DNA from 2 places in the Exiguobacterium sp. s56 genome. Region 2 is predicted to be linked to the other one. Evidence: riboswitches for the same ligand, from Rfam matches in the RefSeq annotation. Region 2 holds a riboswitch; the other holds the start of a gene.
What was found. Region 2 has a riboswitch for S-adenosylmethionine ahead of KNP71_RS13095 (MetQ/NlpA family ABC transporter substrate-binding protein). Riboswitches for the same ligand answer to the same signal wherever they lie in the genome.
Positions count from the first base shown of each region.

Region 1: linked by a shared signal. The riboswitch ahead of KNP71_RS07915 (LVIVD repeat-containing protein) and the one ahead of KNP71_RS13095 (MetQ/NlpA family ABC transporter substrate-binding protein) in region 2 are both predicted to bind S-adenosylmethionine.

Region 1 covers NZ_JACSLR010000006.1:108,526-115,955, forward strand. The annotation lists gene KNP71_RS07895 (cysteine desulfurase) at 1-1,208, shown strand, start outside; gene sufU (Fe-S cluster assembly sulfur transfer protein SufU) at 1,198-1,632, shown strand; gene sufB (Fe-S cluster assembly protein SufB) at 1,652-3,049, shown strand; gene KNP71_RS07910 (YciI family protein) at 3,184-3,558, shown strand; SAM riboswitch class I at 3,649-3,763, shown strand; gene KNP71_RS07915 (LVIVD repeat-containing protein) at 3,875-4,870, shown strand; gene KNP71_RS16010 (LVIVD repeat-containing protein) at 4,881-5,258, shown strand; gene KNP71_RS07920 (hypothetical protein) at 5,328-5,681, shown strand; gene KNP71_RS16015 (DUF6678 family protein) at 5,806-6,135, shown strand; gene KNP71_RS07925 (L-lactate dehydrogenase) at 6,245-7,219, shown strand; gene KNP71_RS07930 (alanine/glycine:cation symporter family protein) at 7,255-7,430, opposite strand, start outside.
Region 2 covers NZ_JACSLR010000015.1:34,487-41,916, reverse strand. The annotation lists gene KNP71_RS13125 (hypothetical protein) at 1-107, opposite strand, end outside; gene KNP71_RS13120 (hypothetical protein) at 119-1,411, opposite strand; gene KNP71_RS13115 (DUF302 domain-containing protein) at 1,516-1,899, opposite strand; gene KNP71_RS13110 (Spx/MgsR family RNA polymerase-binding regulatory protein) at 2,072-2,467, shown strand; gene KNP71_RS13105 (methionine ABC transporter permease) at 2,495-3,157, opposite strand; gene KNP71_RS13100 (methionine ABC transporter ATP-binding protein) at 3,129-4,163, opposite strand; gene KNP71_RS13095 (MetQ/NlpA family ABC transporter substrate-binding protein) at 4,173-4,994, opposite strand; SAM riboswitch class I at 5,067-5,171, opposite strand; gene KNP71_RS13090 (iron-containing alcohol dehydrogenase family protein) at 5,212-6,228, opposite strand; gene KNP71_RS13085 (aminotransferase class I/II-fold pyridoxal phosphate-dependent enzyme) at 6,225-7,400, opposite strand.

The DNA.
Region 1 (7,430 bases), on a different contig from region 2:
CGATTCGTAAACAGTTCCCGATTTTAGATCAGGAAATCAACGGTCATCCGCTCGTCTATCTCGACAGCGCGGCGAGCTCCCAAAAACCGCTTGCTGTCATCGAGGCGATCGAGGATTACTATCGCCGCATCCACTCGAACGTGCACCGGGGCGTCCATACGCTCGGGACGCACGCGACGGATGCGTATGAAGGGGCGCGGGAGCGCGTCCGTTCATTCATCAACGCCGCCGTCCCAGAAGAAATCATCTTCACACGCGGGACGACGACGGCGATTAACCTCGTCGCGTCAAGCTACGGGGACGCCAATGTCGGCGCGGGGGACGAGATCGTCCTCACACCGATGGAGCACCACGCCAACTTGATTCCATGGCAACAGCTCGCCAAGCGTAAAGGGGCCACGCTCCGTTACGTCGAATTGACGCCGGACGGTCGGGTCACGCTCGACGCGGTCCGTGCCGTCTTGTCGGACCGGACGAAAATCGTCGCCATGAGTCACGTCTCGAACGTGCTCGGCACGATCAACCCGATCGCCGATGTGGCGAAGCTCGCCCATGAAAAAGGCGCGGTCATGGTCGTCGATGCGGCGCAAAGCGCACCGCACCGGAAACTTGACGTGCAAGCACTCGATTGCGACTTCCTCGCCTTCTCAGGCCATAAGATGCTCGGTCCGACCGGGATCGGTGTCTTATACGGGAAGAAGCAGTTGCTCAAAAACATGGAACCGGTCGAATTCGGTGGCGAGATGATCGATTACGTCGACTTGTATGAGTCGACATGGAAAGACATCCCGTACCGGTTCGAAGCAGGGACGCCGATTATCGCCGGCGCCGTCGGTTTGGCAGCGGCCATCGACTTTTTAGAAGACCTCGGTCTCGAGAACGTCGAAGCCCACGAACGGGCGCTCGCGACGTACGCCATCGAACAGATGCGTACGATTGAAGGCATTGAAATTTACGGACCAGAGGAACGGGTCGGACTCGTCACGTTCAATTTAGGTGACGTGCACGCCCACGACTTAGCGACCGTCTTGGATATGCAAGGCATCGCGGTCCGGGCCGGCCACCACTGTGCCCAGCCGCTCATGCGTCTCCTGAAGCAATCATCGACAGCCCGAGCGAGCTTCTACTTGTACAATACGAAAGAAGAGGTCGACCGCTTCATCGAAGGGCTACGTCAAACGAAGGAGTATTTCAATTATGAGTTTTAACAATCTCGACATGTTGTACCGACAGGTCATCATGGATCATTATAAAAACCCAAGAAACCGTGGCGTCATCGAAGATGGCGTGACGGTCGACTTGAACAACCCGACATGCGGGGATTCACTCCGACTCCAACTCCAAGTCGAGGACGGAATCGTGAAAGATGCCAAGTTCGAAGGTGAAGGCTGTTCAATCAGTCTCGCGTCGGCATCGATGATGACTCAAATCGTGAAGGGCAAGTCTGTTGACGAGGCACTCCAATTGGCCACCATCTTCTCGGAGATGGTCCAAGGAAAAGACTATGATACAGACACGTTCGACCTAGGCGACATCGAAGCGTTGTCTGGCGTCTCAAAGTTTCCGGCTCGCATCAAGTGTGCCACGCTCGCGTGGAAAGCGCTTGAAAAGGGAGTCGACGAGGAAGCGTAAGTAGAAGGAGGAGACCGATATGGCGAAAAACATGCCTGACATTGGCGATTATAAATATGGCTTCCATGACCGAGACATCTCGATTTTCCGTTCAGGCCGCGGCTTGACGAATGAAATCGTAGAGACGATCTCGCGCATGAAAGAAGAACCGGCATGGATGCTCGAGTTCCGCTTGAAATCACTCGAACAGTTCCGCAAAATGCCGATGCCGACATGGGGCGGCGATCTCACGGCACTCGATTTCGATGAGATCACGTATTATGTCAAACCGTCTGAAAAGACAGAGCACTCGTGGGACGAGGTTCCTGAAGAAATCAAACGTACGTTTGACAAGCTCGGAATCCCAGAAGCGGAGCAAAAATACTTGGCAGGCGTCTCGGCTCAGTATGAGTCTGAGGTTGTCTATCACAGCATGCAAGAAGACTTTGAAGCGAAAGGTGTCATCTTCAAAGATACAGACACGGCGCTCAAAGAAAACGAAGACCTCTTCCGTGAGTACTTCGGAAAATTGATTCCGCCGACGGACAACAAGTTCTCGGCGCTCAACTCGGCTGTATGGTCAGGTGGCTCGTTCATCTACGTACCAAAAGGCGTGAAGCTCGAGCAACCGCTCCAAGCTTACTTCCGCATCAACTCGGAGAATATGGGTCAGTTCGAGCGGACGCTCATCATCGTCGACGAGGGCGCTTCTGTCCATTACGTCGAAGGATGTACAGCACCGGTCTACACGACGAACTCACTCCACTCAGCGGTCGTTGAGATTTTCGTCAACAAAGACGCATATTGCCGCTATACGACGATCCAGAACTGGGCGAACAACGTCTACAACTTGGTCACGAAGCGTGCTGTCTGTGAAGCGGGTGGATCGATGGAATGGATCGATGGCAACATCGGTTCGAAACTCACGATGAAATACCCGGCCGTCATCTTGAAAGGTGAAGGCTCACGCGGTATGACGCTCTCAATCGCTCTCGGCGGTAAAGGGCAGCACCAAGACGCGGGCGCGAAAATGATTCACCTCGCACCGAACACGTCGTCGTCAATCGTCTCGAAGTCGATTTCGAAACAAGGCGGAAAAGTCTCGTATCGCGGAATCGTCCACTTCGGTCGTAAAGCGAAAGGTGCACGTTCGAACATCGAATGTGACACACTCATCATGGATAACGAGTCGACGTCGGACACGATCCCGTACAACGAGATCTTGAACGACCAAGTCTCACTCGAGCACGAAGCGAAAGTCTCTAAAGTGTCAGAAGAGCAACTCTTCTACCTCATGAGCCGTGGAATCTCGGAAGAAGAAGCGACTGAGATGATCGTCATGGGCTTCATCGAGCCGTTCACGAAAGAATTGCCAATGGAATATGCCGTCGAAATGAACCGTCTCATCAAGTTTGAGATGGAAGGATCGATTGGATAATCCTGAATAGATGAGGAAAGACGGTTGACATGATTTCATGTCGACCGTCTTTTTGTGTAGGCAATGCCTGTAAACAGGGAATAGGGAATGGGATAAGATGATGCATGACTGTAGATTCGAGAGGAGAAGATCACATGATGTTCTTGGTAACGGGATATTTCAACGCTGACAAAATGAACGAAAAGACCGACCTAGAAATCGATCAAATCATGGCGACGTGTGAACCATACTTACAGGAGCTATATGCAAGTGAACAAGTGTTGTTGGACATGGGGCTTGAAGCGAGCATGAAGCAACTCAAGCGGGAGTCACAGGAGATTTCGATTACGGATGGGCCTGTTACGGCATCGAAGGAAGTCATGGGAAGTGCGTTCGTGATTGAAGCGGTGGATATGGAGGACGCGGTCAGAATCGCTTCCATCCATCCGACGACCCAAGTGCCCGAAGCGGAAGCGTTAGGGTGGAGGCTCGAGATTCGGCCGGTTCACTATTATCGGGAGCGAGAGTGAATGAAAACTTCACCTGTAAAGATTATGCAGAAAAATATATTGACATTCCATGGAAACGTCGTCATAATACAAAGTAATTTGATATGAATACTCTTATTAAGAGCAGGTGGAGGGAATTAGCCCTATGAAGCCCGGCAACCATCCGTACTGAATCGCCAGTACGGAAACGGTGCTAAATCTAACAGCGAACGCTGAGAGATGAGAGGAAATCGGAATTTTTAGGAATCCTTCTGTCTCGTTTATGAGTTCAGAAGGATTTTTTTGTATTCTGCCTCTAACAGAGTTTCTATCAAAAAAATATAAGGGGGAATTTATTTTGAAAGGAAAATTCTTATTAAGTGCAGCGCTCGTCACAGGGTTAACGGTCTCGTCAGCTTTACCGGTTACATATGCGCATGACGAGCTTGGGGACATCATCATTGAGAAAGGGGAGCGCAATTCGGATGAAATCAGTTCGGTTCCCGTGACGGAAGGAAGCAAGAACGTCAAGTATCTACATGAGACGGCAGCAGTATCATTAAAGGAAATCCGAGAAGGCGTAAAAAATAGTACGGCCGACGTGTACGCCCATAAAGGGTTCGCATACACAGGAACAAATACTGCCGGTGGAGGAAACGGCGGGGTTCGCGTGTTTGACTTGAAAGATCCATCCAACCCGAAAGAAGTCGCTGTATTCGCCGACCAAGACATTCCTGGGACTTGGCAGGAAAAAGTAATCGTGAAGACGGTGAACACAAAATCGTTCAAAGGAGATTTGGCGGTTGTATCGGCACAACAACTCGACTCTAAAAATCCGAATTCTAAAGGTGGATTCCTGATTTATGATGTGACGAACCCGTATGAGCCGAAGAAGTTGGGTTTCTATGAAGTGACGAAGAAAACGAGAGGCACACATGAGCTTTACTTGACGACACAAGGGGACCGGGTATTGGTCCTTGCCTCGAACCCTTACGCGGACTACTATTCACACGGTAAAGAGAAGGACTTCCAACTCGTCGATGTCACCAACCCGGCGGAACCGAAGAAGCTATATGAGTTCGATCCACGCTCATTAGCAGAAGTCGATGAAAGCTTTGACGGATACAACTGGAACGCACCAGATGGCAAGAAGAGACCGGTCTTCAATCATAGCGCCTATGCGGATGAGAACGGGAAAACAGCGTTTCTCTCGTTCTGGGATCTTGGAACGATCATCTTGGATATTTCAGACCCAGATAACGTGACATACGAAGGACGCACAGCGTTCGCATCGGATCAACAAGGCTCGGCGCACTCGGCGGCACTTGCAAAAGGCGGGCACGGTACTCGTTGAAACAAGAGAAGTGTATGCACCGGTTAAATCAGGCTACGAACAAGCTTACGGATACACACGGATCTTCGACATTAAAAACAAAACGAATCCAAAACTATTGAGCGAATTCAAGACGGATTTGACAGAAGACATCTCTGAGAATCCGGCTGAACAAGTGACGTTCGGTAAAACGGTACACGATCCAAAAGTACATGGGAACACGTTGTACTTGTCTCACTATGCGGGCGGGGTTCGAACTGTTGATATTTCGAATCCAAGTCACCCGGTACAAATCGGAAAATACGTGCCGGCCGATGCGAATATCTGGGGCGTGTACGTCGATCAAAACTATGTGCTCGCGTCTGACATGGGTACAGGGTTGAAAGTGCTCCAAAAAACCAACAAGTAATGCCATCTCGACAACCAGCGAAGCTCGACTTCGCTGGTTTTTTGTATAATGAAACGAGGGGGCGATGTCGTGACCAATCGATTTTTATTAGAGAGTCGAGAACTGGAGACGTTCATGTCTCAAATGTTTGTGATTTGTCCACAATGTGGGGGCCGAGCGGACGTTTTGGAGAAGATTAATGAGGTACGCCTGAGCTGTTTCCATTGCGGTCATCTGCAAATGAAGCAAAACGGTACAAAATATATCGGTGGAGCTATCGATGTTCATTTCGGATTGCCGCTCTATCTACAAACAGGTTGTTGTGGTCATGTACTATGGGCTTACAACCAAGAGCACCTCGGCTACATGAAGCGTTATATCGAGGCGATGATACGGACAAGCGACAGGGCGAATCGCAGTATTGAGAGTCGCTTGCCTAAGTAAATGAAGAAAAAGCAGAATCGGGATGAAGTATTACGAGCGATTGTAAAATTAGAACAAATACGGTAGAGGTGAATTGGGTGGACCGACGAAAAGAACTGCATGAAATCGAGCTCTATCAGAAGCATTGTGTTATGCGCTCCCGTATCAAATCAAATACTTAGGAGAAGATACGTTATTTCCAAGTGAGTCGTTGTCTGAGTACGAATTGTTATGGGGAGAGTGGGAAGACATTTGGATAGAGTCTTCTCTACAATCAATCGAATGGATTCGATTGCGACCAAAGGTGTTAGTCTACAAGGGAGCAATCGTCGAACCGGACGTATGTGACATGACCGATGAAATAATATTTATTTTAACGAAAGAACGAATCCCGTTTATACAGGACAATAAAACGATTCAAATTTTTGGCTATGTTCGAGATACGGGAATATTTGAACCGAAACGTGACGTATAGCGTAATCCTGTATTTACTTTGTATATACTGATTGTTTAGTTTTTGTCGTAAAACGAAGGCGAGTCGGGTATGCTAAGTAAGAGAACACGTTTAGAAAGGGATGAAGCAGATGGATCACTTGAACACGATTGACCCAGAAGACATCACCCGCATCGCCGTCGTCGGCGCCGGCTGGGTCGGTATCAGTTTCGCCTATCAACTGTCGATGGCGGCGCTCTGTGAAGAGCTCGTCTTGATCGACTCGAACCACGCCAAGGCCGAAGGGGAGGCGATGGACCTCAATCACGGGATATCATTCGCCCCGAGTCCGGTCCGAATTTGGGCAGGTGACTACTCGGACTGCCGCGACGCCGATATCGTCATCATCACGGCCGGTGCCGCTCAAAAGCTCGGTCAGACCCAGATGGACCTCGCCGAACAAAATGCGAAGGTCATGCAACATGTCACGGAACAAATTATGGCGAGCGGATTCGACGGTATCATCGTCGTCGCGACGAACCCGGTTAATGTCATGGCACACGTCGTCTGGAAGGCGTCCGGCTTGCCGAAACATCGCGTTATCGGTTCAGGAACAGTCCTTGATACGGCACGTCTCCGTTATAAGGTAGGCGAGTACTTCGACTTGTCGTCACGGAACTGCCACGTCTATTATATGGGCGAGCATGGTGCTGGGGGCTTCGTCGCCTGGGACAACGCCCGCGTTTACGGGAAGTCGATGAAGCAGCTACTTGAGGAGAATGAATCGTATCGCCAAGAAGATTTGGACGCCATCTATCAAGGAGTCCGCGATGCGGCGAATCAAATCATCGAATATAAGAGCGCGGCGTACTACGCGATCGGGCTCGGGCTCCTCCGAATCGTCCGCGCCATCGTCCGGAATGAGAACTCCGTCGTGACAATCGGTGCCCATCTCGATGGCGAATACGGTGCCTCAGGTCTCCATATCGGCGTACCGGCCTTGATTGACCGGACTGGTATCCGCCAAATCGTCGAGATCGAACTGACGGACGAGGAACAAGGACAGTTCGATGCCTCGGTCGGACGGATTCGCCAAGCGATTGACAACATCGAATCATCAACATAAAAAGGACCCGGCTGCAATCGCAGCCGGGTTTGTCATTACGACGCCTTCTTCTCGGCGACGTCTTTCTTATAATATTTCTCGGACGTGAAGAACTCGGTCGTCAAGCGCTTCACTTCGCCGCTCAACATCAAGACGGCAATCATGTTCGGGATAAGAATCATCGCGAGCATCAAATCAAGGAAGTTCCAAATCATCTGTGCTCCACCGATTG
Region 2 (7,430 bases):
GCTTGCCAGTGCTCCTCGATATGGCCATAGCGGACGACGTCCACGTCTTCCGAGCAGCCTGCCGTCAACCATAACAGTGACAATGACATCAACGCTCGTTTCTTCATGTTCAAGCCACTCATTTCTTCTTCAAGTCAGGGAAGTAGGACAAGAACGTCTCGGCCCCTTCGCTCGTCAGTTTGTACGTCTCGTCGGTCGAGCGGTCGGTCACGTAAATATCCATCTTTTTCGAGCGCTGTTTATACGTCACCTCGAACTCTTGTCCCTTGTGTCCATCGACGATTGTTAGAAGCGGATAGTCGCCTTCATCACCTTGACGCTTCGTCGGTTCAGCGGAATCGATTGCTTGGACGAGGTCATCCATATCGTTCCCCGCTGCTTTTAAAAGAACCGGGTATGACAACGGAGATTCCGGGTTGAACGGCTGTTGATGAAGATAAACGAGTGGACCGACCACAAGTGGCATGTAGTCTTCGTCGGGGTGTGTCTCGAGCTGCTTTCGTTCCGCTGTCGATAATAAGTCAGAGGTGCGGTATGTGAACGTCATCGTCTCATTGACGACTTTTCCGTCACGAGTATAGGTGAACTCATACAATGGATAAGTCTGGTCCGGGATGAGCTCCGTCTCGAGGGGGAGGCGCTCGACGCTCAACGCTTCATATGTAAGCCCTTCTGCGGTTTGGTCAATCATCGACTCGAGTGGAGTCACCGAGAAATAAAGGTCCGCAAACATGAGCAGCAAATACGGTTTCTCAGTAATCGTGTCGTAACCGATCGCTACTTTGATGTCTTTCATGCTGGCCATCGACGGATCGAACGAGAACAACGGATATGGACTCGGCATTCCCCCGATTTCTACTTCAATCTCACCGTACAGAGCCGGGGAAAAGGCGACGAGCGTTTCGAGGAACGGTTCAATCCGGTTGCCTGACTCGTTCAATTCATCGGCATCCCGTAAGGCGGTTTTGGCGGACTTATCGGCCGGACCGACGATTGGATAACGACCGATCGGTGTCCCCGTTGATACGTCCACATCGTCAGGGAACGACTCGATCACTTCCGCCGAGAAGCGGTTCGAGACCGTGTCACGACAAAGCACATAATTCTCATCCCCTTTCATATATGATACGGCCTTGAACGCATACTCCTCACCCGTGTCCGTCATCGGATAGCGGTTCGCCACGATCGTATCGAACACAATCAAGTCGCCTTCCAGCTCGGTCGTCAACTTACCGCTACAGGCTTCAAGCGTCTCGTCGGCTGAATGAAGGGAAATCAACTCCTCCTTGGCATACTTACTGACGGTCCAATGCGCGTCGACGTAAGACAAGTTTACGACGTCCGGCTTTTCCCCACCGCAACCAACCAATAAGCCTGTGGATAGTACAAATAAACCGACTAACTTTTTCAAATCATCCGCCCCTCACCATTTATTTGTACCAATTTTACCATTATATTACTTTAGGAGGGAACACGAAAAAAACCGTCCGACGACCTGGACGGGTTCAATGACCGTTACACAGTTTTATCGATGGCTCGGGTCAATCTCGTCTCGACATCGCGTGCCACAGCTTGGAGCGACTCATCCTCGATCAGTTCGATCAGTTTCGTCGGCTTTGGCATCCCGACATGGGTCGACCCGTCTTTCGTGAAGACGGCGAGCTTGCATGGGAGGAAATAACCGCCTTCCCGGTGCGCCGTGATGACTTTTTTCGCTTCTTTTGGATTGCACACTTCGAGGATGCGGTAGTCTCCATCAATCGCTTGGCCTTTCTCTTCGAGCGTCTCACTCAAATTGAAGTCCCAAAGCACCCCGAACTCTTCCTCTTTGAGCGTCGTTTTCAGCTTCTCGACGACCGCTTCGACCGTCTGATCGGTCTTGACCGTGTAATCAAACATGTGAACCCCTCCTAAGATGTAGTCTCTCTCGTCTTGTACCCGAAGTGAGGACCGACAAATCGTCTGTTCGGTCGAAAAAAGTATATGTGATTTGAAACATATTCGATGTCCGTCACGTATGTATGAGAGAAAATAAACAAGTCCATACTTACGTAAAGGAGAAGTGGTTGCCGTGACGGTCACCGTATTCACACATACAAGCTGCAGTTCTTCCCGTAAGACGATCGATTGGTTACGTGAGCAGAACATCCCGTTCATCGAGAAGAAATTGACCGACCAAGGGATGTCGTTCACCGAGTTCAAAGACATGCTCCGCCTCACCGAGAACGGGACGACCGACCTGTTGTCCGTTCAAAAGAGCGTGTACAAACAAGCGGCGGATCACCTTGACGAGATGTCGCTCCGTGAGCTGTACAGCTTCGTGGCGTCGCATCCCCAGATTTTGAAGAGTCCGATCGTCGTCGACGACAATCGGATTCAAATCGGGTTCAGCGAGAAAGAGATTCGTACGTTCATCCCGCGCCATGACCGCATTGCCGAATTGAAACGATTGCTCGACAACAAGTAAGAGCCCTGCCGAAGCAGAGCTCTTTTCTTATGCCTTCTTGAGTCGGGCCGCCAAGCGGTTGCCGAACGACTGAATCGATTGGACGAGTAGAATCAAGACGAAGATGGTCACGTACATGACCTCCGGCTCGAATCGAAGATGCCCGTATTGATAGGCGATATCGCCGAGTCCGCCTGCCCCGACGAGTCCTGCCATCGCGGTCGCCCCGATCAAACCGATCGTCGCAATCGTCAGACCGAGCACGATTGAAGAGCGGGCCTCCCGGATCAACACGTACCAGATGATTTTCCGGGTCGAGATGCCCATCGCTTCATACGCCTCGACGACCCCGCGGTCGACCTCGAGCAGCGCCGACTCCATGAGCCGCGCGATATACGGCGCCGTGAACACGATGAGCGGCAACAGCACGCCTTGGACGCCGATTGTTGTTCCCATGATGAAACGGGTGAACGGGAGGATGAAGAATAAGAGAATGATGAATGGGATTGAACGGACGACGTTGATGACGCTCGACAAGATGCCGTAGAAATAACGGTTGGCGAGCCGCCCGTTCGGTCGCGTCAAGACGAGGAGCGTCCCGAGCGGCAGTCCGATCAACGTCGAGATGACGAGTGCGATGCCGGTCATCGTGAGCGTCTGAATCGTCCCCGTCCAAATCAAGTCACCCCAATTTTCCCAAAACTGAAGCATAGTTCGTCACCTCCTTCACTTTCACACCGCTCGCCTCTAAGAAGCGGACGGCTTGGTCGGTCTGGCCCTCATCGCCGTCCAAATGGACGAGTAGATTACCGACGAGACCTCCTTTAAGCTTTTTGATGCCGCCCCCGATGATGTTCGGCAGCAAGCCGAACCGTTTCGTCAATTGGGCGAGCACGGCCTGTTCACTTTGATGGCCGATGAACGACAAGTTGACGAGCGTCCCGTGCGTGCTCAATTCTTCGACGACCTCTTTCGGGACATCGAGGTTCGTCTTCAAGAACTTGCGCGTCGTCGCATGCTGCGGGTCCGAGAACACGTCGAGCACGTCCCCTTCTTCGATGATCCGGCCGGCCTCGATGACCGCGACCCGGTCGCAGATGCGCTCGATGACTTCCATCTCGTGGGTGATCAAGAAAATCGTCAGCCCGAGCTCGCGATTGATGTCGAGAAGCAGGTCGAGAATCGACTCGGTCGTCTCCGGGTCGAGCGCGCTCGTCGCCTCGTCGCTGAGCAGGATGTCCGGCTCATGTGCGAGGGCGCGGGCGATGGCGACACGTTGCTTCTGTCCGCCCGAAAGTTGCTCCGGATAATGTTTCCGATGATCCGTCAATCCGACGATGTCGAGGTACTTGTCGACGCGTTCGCGGATTATCCGCTTATCGAGTCCTTCGAGACGGAGCGGGATGGCGACGTTCTCTTCGACGGTCGCCGTCTTGAGCAGGTTGTAATGTTGGAAGATCATCCCGATGCGATGACGTAGCTTCGAGAGCCCTCGTTTGTCGAGCTTCGTGACGTCCTGTCCTTCGATTTCGACCTGGCCCGACGTCGGGCGTTCGAGCAGGTTGATCATGCGGATGAGCGTGCTCTTTCCTGCCCCGCTTCGGCCGATGATGCCGAAGATCTCGCCTTTCTCGATGGTGAGCGAGACGTCGTCGAGTGCGGTGACAGCACCTTTATTTACCGTGAACGTCTTCGTGATTCCTTTAAGTGCGATCATAGGCCCTCCTTAAAACGCCGGGACGATTGAGCCGTCGAACGTCTCTTCGATGAACGTCCGGACCTCGTCCGAGTGATAATACGATTTGAGCGTCGCGACGACTTCGTCATCCTTGTTGTCGGTACGGACGACGACGTAGTTCGGATACGGGTTGTCGACCGTGTCTTCATGGAACAAGGCGTCCTCGTTGATCGACAGGCCGGCACCCATCGCGAAGTTCGTGTTGATGGCAGCGAGTGCGACTTCCGGGAGCTGGGTCGGGAGCTGCGACGCCTCGAGTTCGATGAATTCAAGGTTGAGCGGGTTCTCGGCGATGTCACGTTTTGTCGCCTTGTCTGTCAATCCTTCTTTGAGCGTGATGAGTCCCGCTGTCTCATAGAGACGGAGCGCGCGTAGCTCGTTCGCCGGGTCGTTCGGGACGGCGACCTTGTCACCTTCTTTCAAGTCCTCGATGTCGGTCAATTTCTCTGAGTAGAGACCCATCGGGAAAGCGACGGTCTTGAACACGTCGTCGATTTTATAGCCTTTATCGGACTTTTGCAGTTCTAGGAATGAGAGCGTCTGATAACTGTTCACGTCGAGGCTGCCCTCGGCGAGCGCCGTGTTCGGCGTATTATAGTCGTTGAACACTTTGATATCGAGTTCGAGGCCGTCTTCGGCCGCGAGTTCTTTCACTTTCTCGGCGATCTGTTGGTGCGGCCCGCCCGTGACGCCGATCGTGAGCGACTCCGTGCTGAGCGCCTCGCTCGCGTCCGATTGTCCGCATGCTGAGAGCGCGATGGCGGCGAGTAGTGATGTTCCTGCAAGTACTGTTTTCTGTTTGATGTTCATTTGTTTTCCTCCTCCAAAATGAAAGCCCGCTACTCATTCAGAGTGGCGGGCACGACAAGTCAAAGTCGGACACGCTCATCTCCCAGACGATTTCGTCTGTTGGAATTAGCACCATGATCATTACGATCTGGTTGCCGGGTTTCACAGGGCCAGTCCCTCCACCACTCTTGATAAGCAATCGGTCTATTAAGTTGTTATCATCTTACTTTTAATTCTTTTAATTGTAAATAGATAATTGTAAATTTTCAAAAATTATTTTCAGAAAATTTTTATCGAGCGGTTCCGGCAACTGTTGCAGCTCGGTCTCCGTCATGACGGAGTCGACGAGGACCGGGATATGCTCAAATCCGACCCCGAGCGTCTCGAGCGTCGTCGGGGCACCGAACCGTTTCAACCAAGCTTCCAAATACGGAGCATCGGCCGAGCGCCGCAAGCGCTCTTGGATGATCAGGCCGAAGCCGACCTTGTCTCCGTGCAAGAATGAGTGGGTCGACTCGAAGCGGCTGAGCGCATTATGGACCGCATGGCCCACGGCGACGCGTGTCCCGGCGTCACCAAATCCACCGACGGCGCCGCCGATGGCGAGCACGTGATCGACCGCGAAGCGGACGTCGTCACTATACGACTCAAAAGCGTGCTCGCTCAATTCAAGTTCGACGAGACGCCCGCACTGCTCGGCCAAGACGAGTCCGGTGTTGACGCCGGCGTCAGCTGAGCTGTCACCACTCAAATAACGGGCCTCGTAAAACTTCGCGACCGTGTCGATGACACCTGCCCGAAAGTATTCATATGGTGAGCGCGAGATGACCCGTGAGTCAACGATGACCCGTTCGATGACGACGCGGAACATGTCGTAGCGGTCGTAGCTCCCGTCCTCCTGATAGACGACGCTGAGCGGTGTGAACGCCGCACAGTTCGAGGCGAGCGTTGGGACGACGATGAGCGGGACGTTCCGTTGATAGGCGACGAGTTTGGCCGTATCGACGAGCTTGCCACCTCCGACGGCGATTAACACGTCGGCGTCCAACGGTTTGAGCCGTTTGACTTCCGAGTCCGTGCACTCCCCGCTGAACCTTGTTGCCGGATAGTCCGCGATGGCCGGAAAGATGGCTCGGACGACGTCATACCCTTTCTGACCGTGCAGGACGTGGGCACGGCGGCCGTCGACTAAGTCATCAAGACGGTCGAGCGCGTCATCGGCGTGGTCATATTCAAGGACGGCCTGACGAATCATGCGCGCACCTCCTCATAGGCGGCAAACAACCGCTCGATTCGTTCGACGGCCTCGTCAATCTTCGGTTCCGGTGAGACGAGGCCGAAGCGGACGTATCCGTTCCCTTCCGAACCGAAGAAATAGCCCGGGGTGACGGCGACACCGGCTTCATGCAGCAGTTTCCGCGAGAACGACTTGGCATCACCCTCAGGCACTTTCGCCCAGACGAAGAACGAGCCTTCCGGCGGTTCGACGGCCCAGCCGGCCCGGTTCAACCCGTCGATCAGGCGATCACGCCGTGCCTCGTACAGTCGTGCCAAGTCATCGCGAATGGTACGGGGCGCCTCGAGCGCAGCGACAGCCGCCGCCTGGATGGCCGAGAACACGCTGACGTGGACGTGGTCCTGATACGTGTTGATCGCCTCGATGATGTCCGCGTTCCCGACGGCGAAGGCGACGCGCCAACCGGACATGTTGAACGCTTTCGACATCGTATATACCTCGATGCCGACTTCTTTCGCCCCTTCCGCCTGCAGAAAGCTAGGCGGGACATGGCCATCGAATCCGATGCTGCCATATGCGAAATCGTGGACGACCATCAAGTCCCGCTCCCGGGCGAAACGGACGGTATCGTCAAAGAAAGCGGGTGAGGCGACGGCTCCGGTCGGATTGCTCGGGTAGTTCAAATACATGAGTCTTGCATCTTGCGTATCGAGCGTCTCATAGTCCGGCAAGAAGCCGTTCTCTTCCCGGAGGACGAGGTCACGGACGACGGCACCGGCGAGGCGTGCCCCCGAGATGTAATCAGGATAGCCGGGATTCGGTAGCAAAATTCCGTCGCCAGGTTCGAGTACGCATTGCGGCAACGTGATGAGACCAGATTTTGAGCCGATGAGAATCGCTACTTCTGTCTCGGGATCAAGTTCGACTCCATACTCATTCAAATAGAACGTCGCCACTGCTTGCTTCAGGCGGGCCTGACCGCGGAACGGACCGTATTGATGGGTCGAGGCGTCGAGGAGCGCCGTCTGAAGCGCGTCACAGATTGGCTCAGGCGTAGGCAGGTCAGGCGTCCCTTGTCCGAGTCGGATGATGTCGCGGCCGGCTTGTTCGAGTTCGGCCACCTCGTTCGCGAGTCCGACGAAATGTTGAGGTGGTAACGTTTTAAGTAGATGTGAGCGTCTGTCAGTCATGAATAGTCCTCCTATGCAAAAAACACCCCT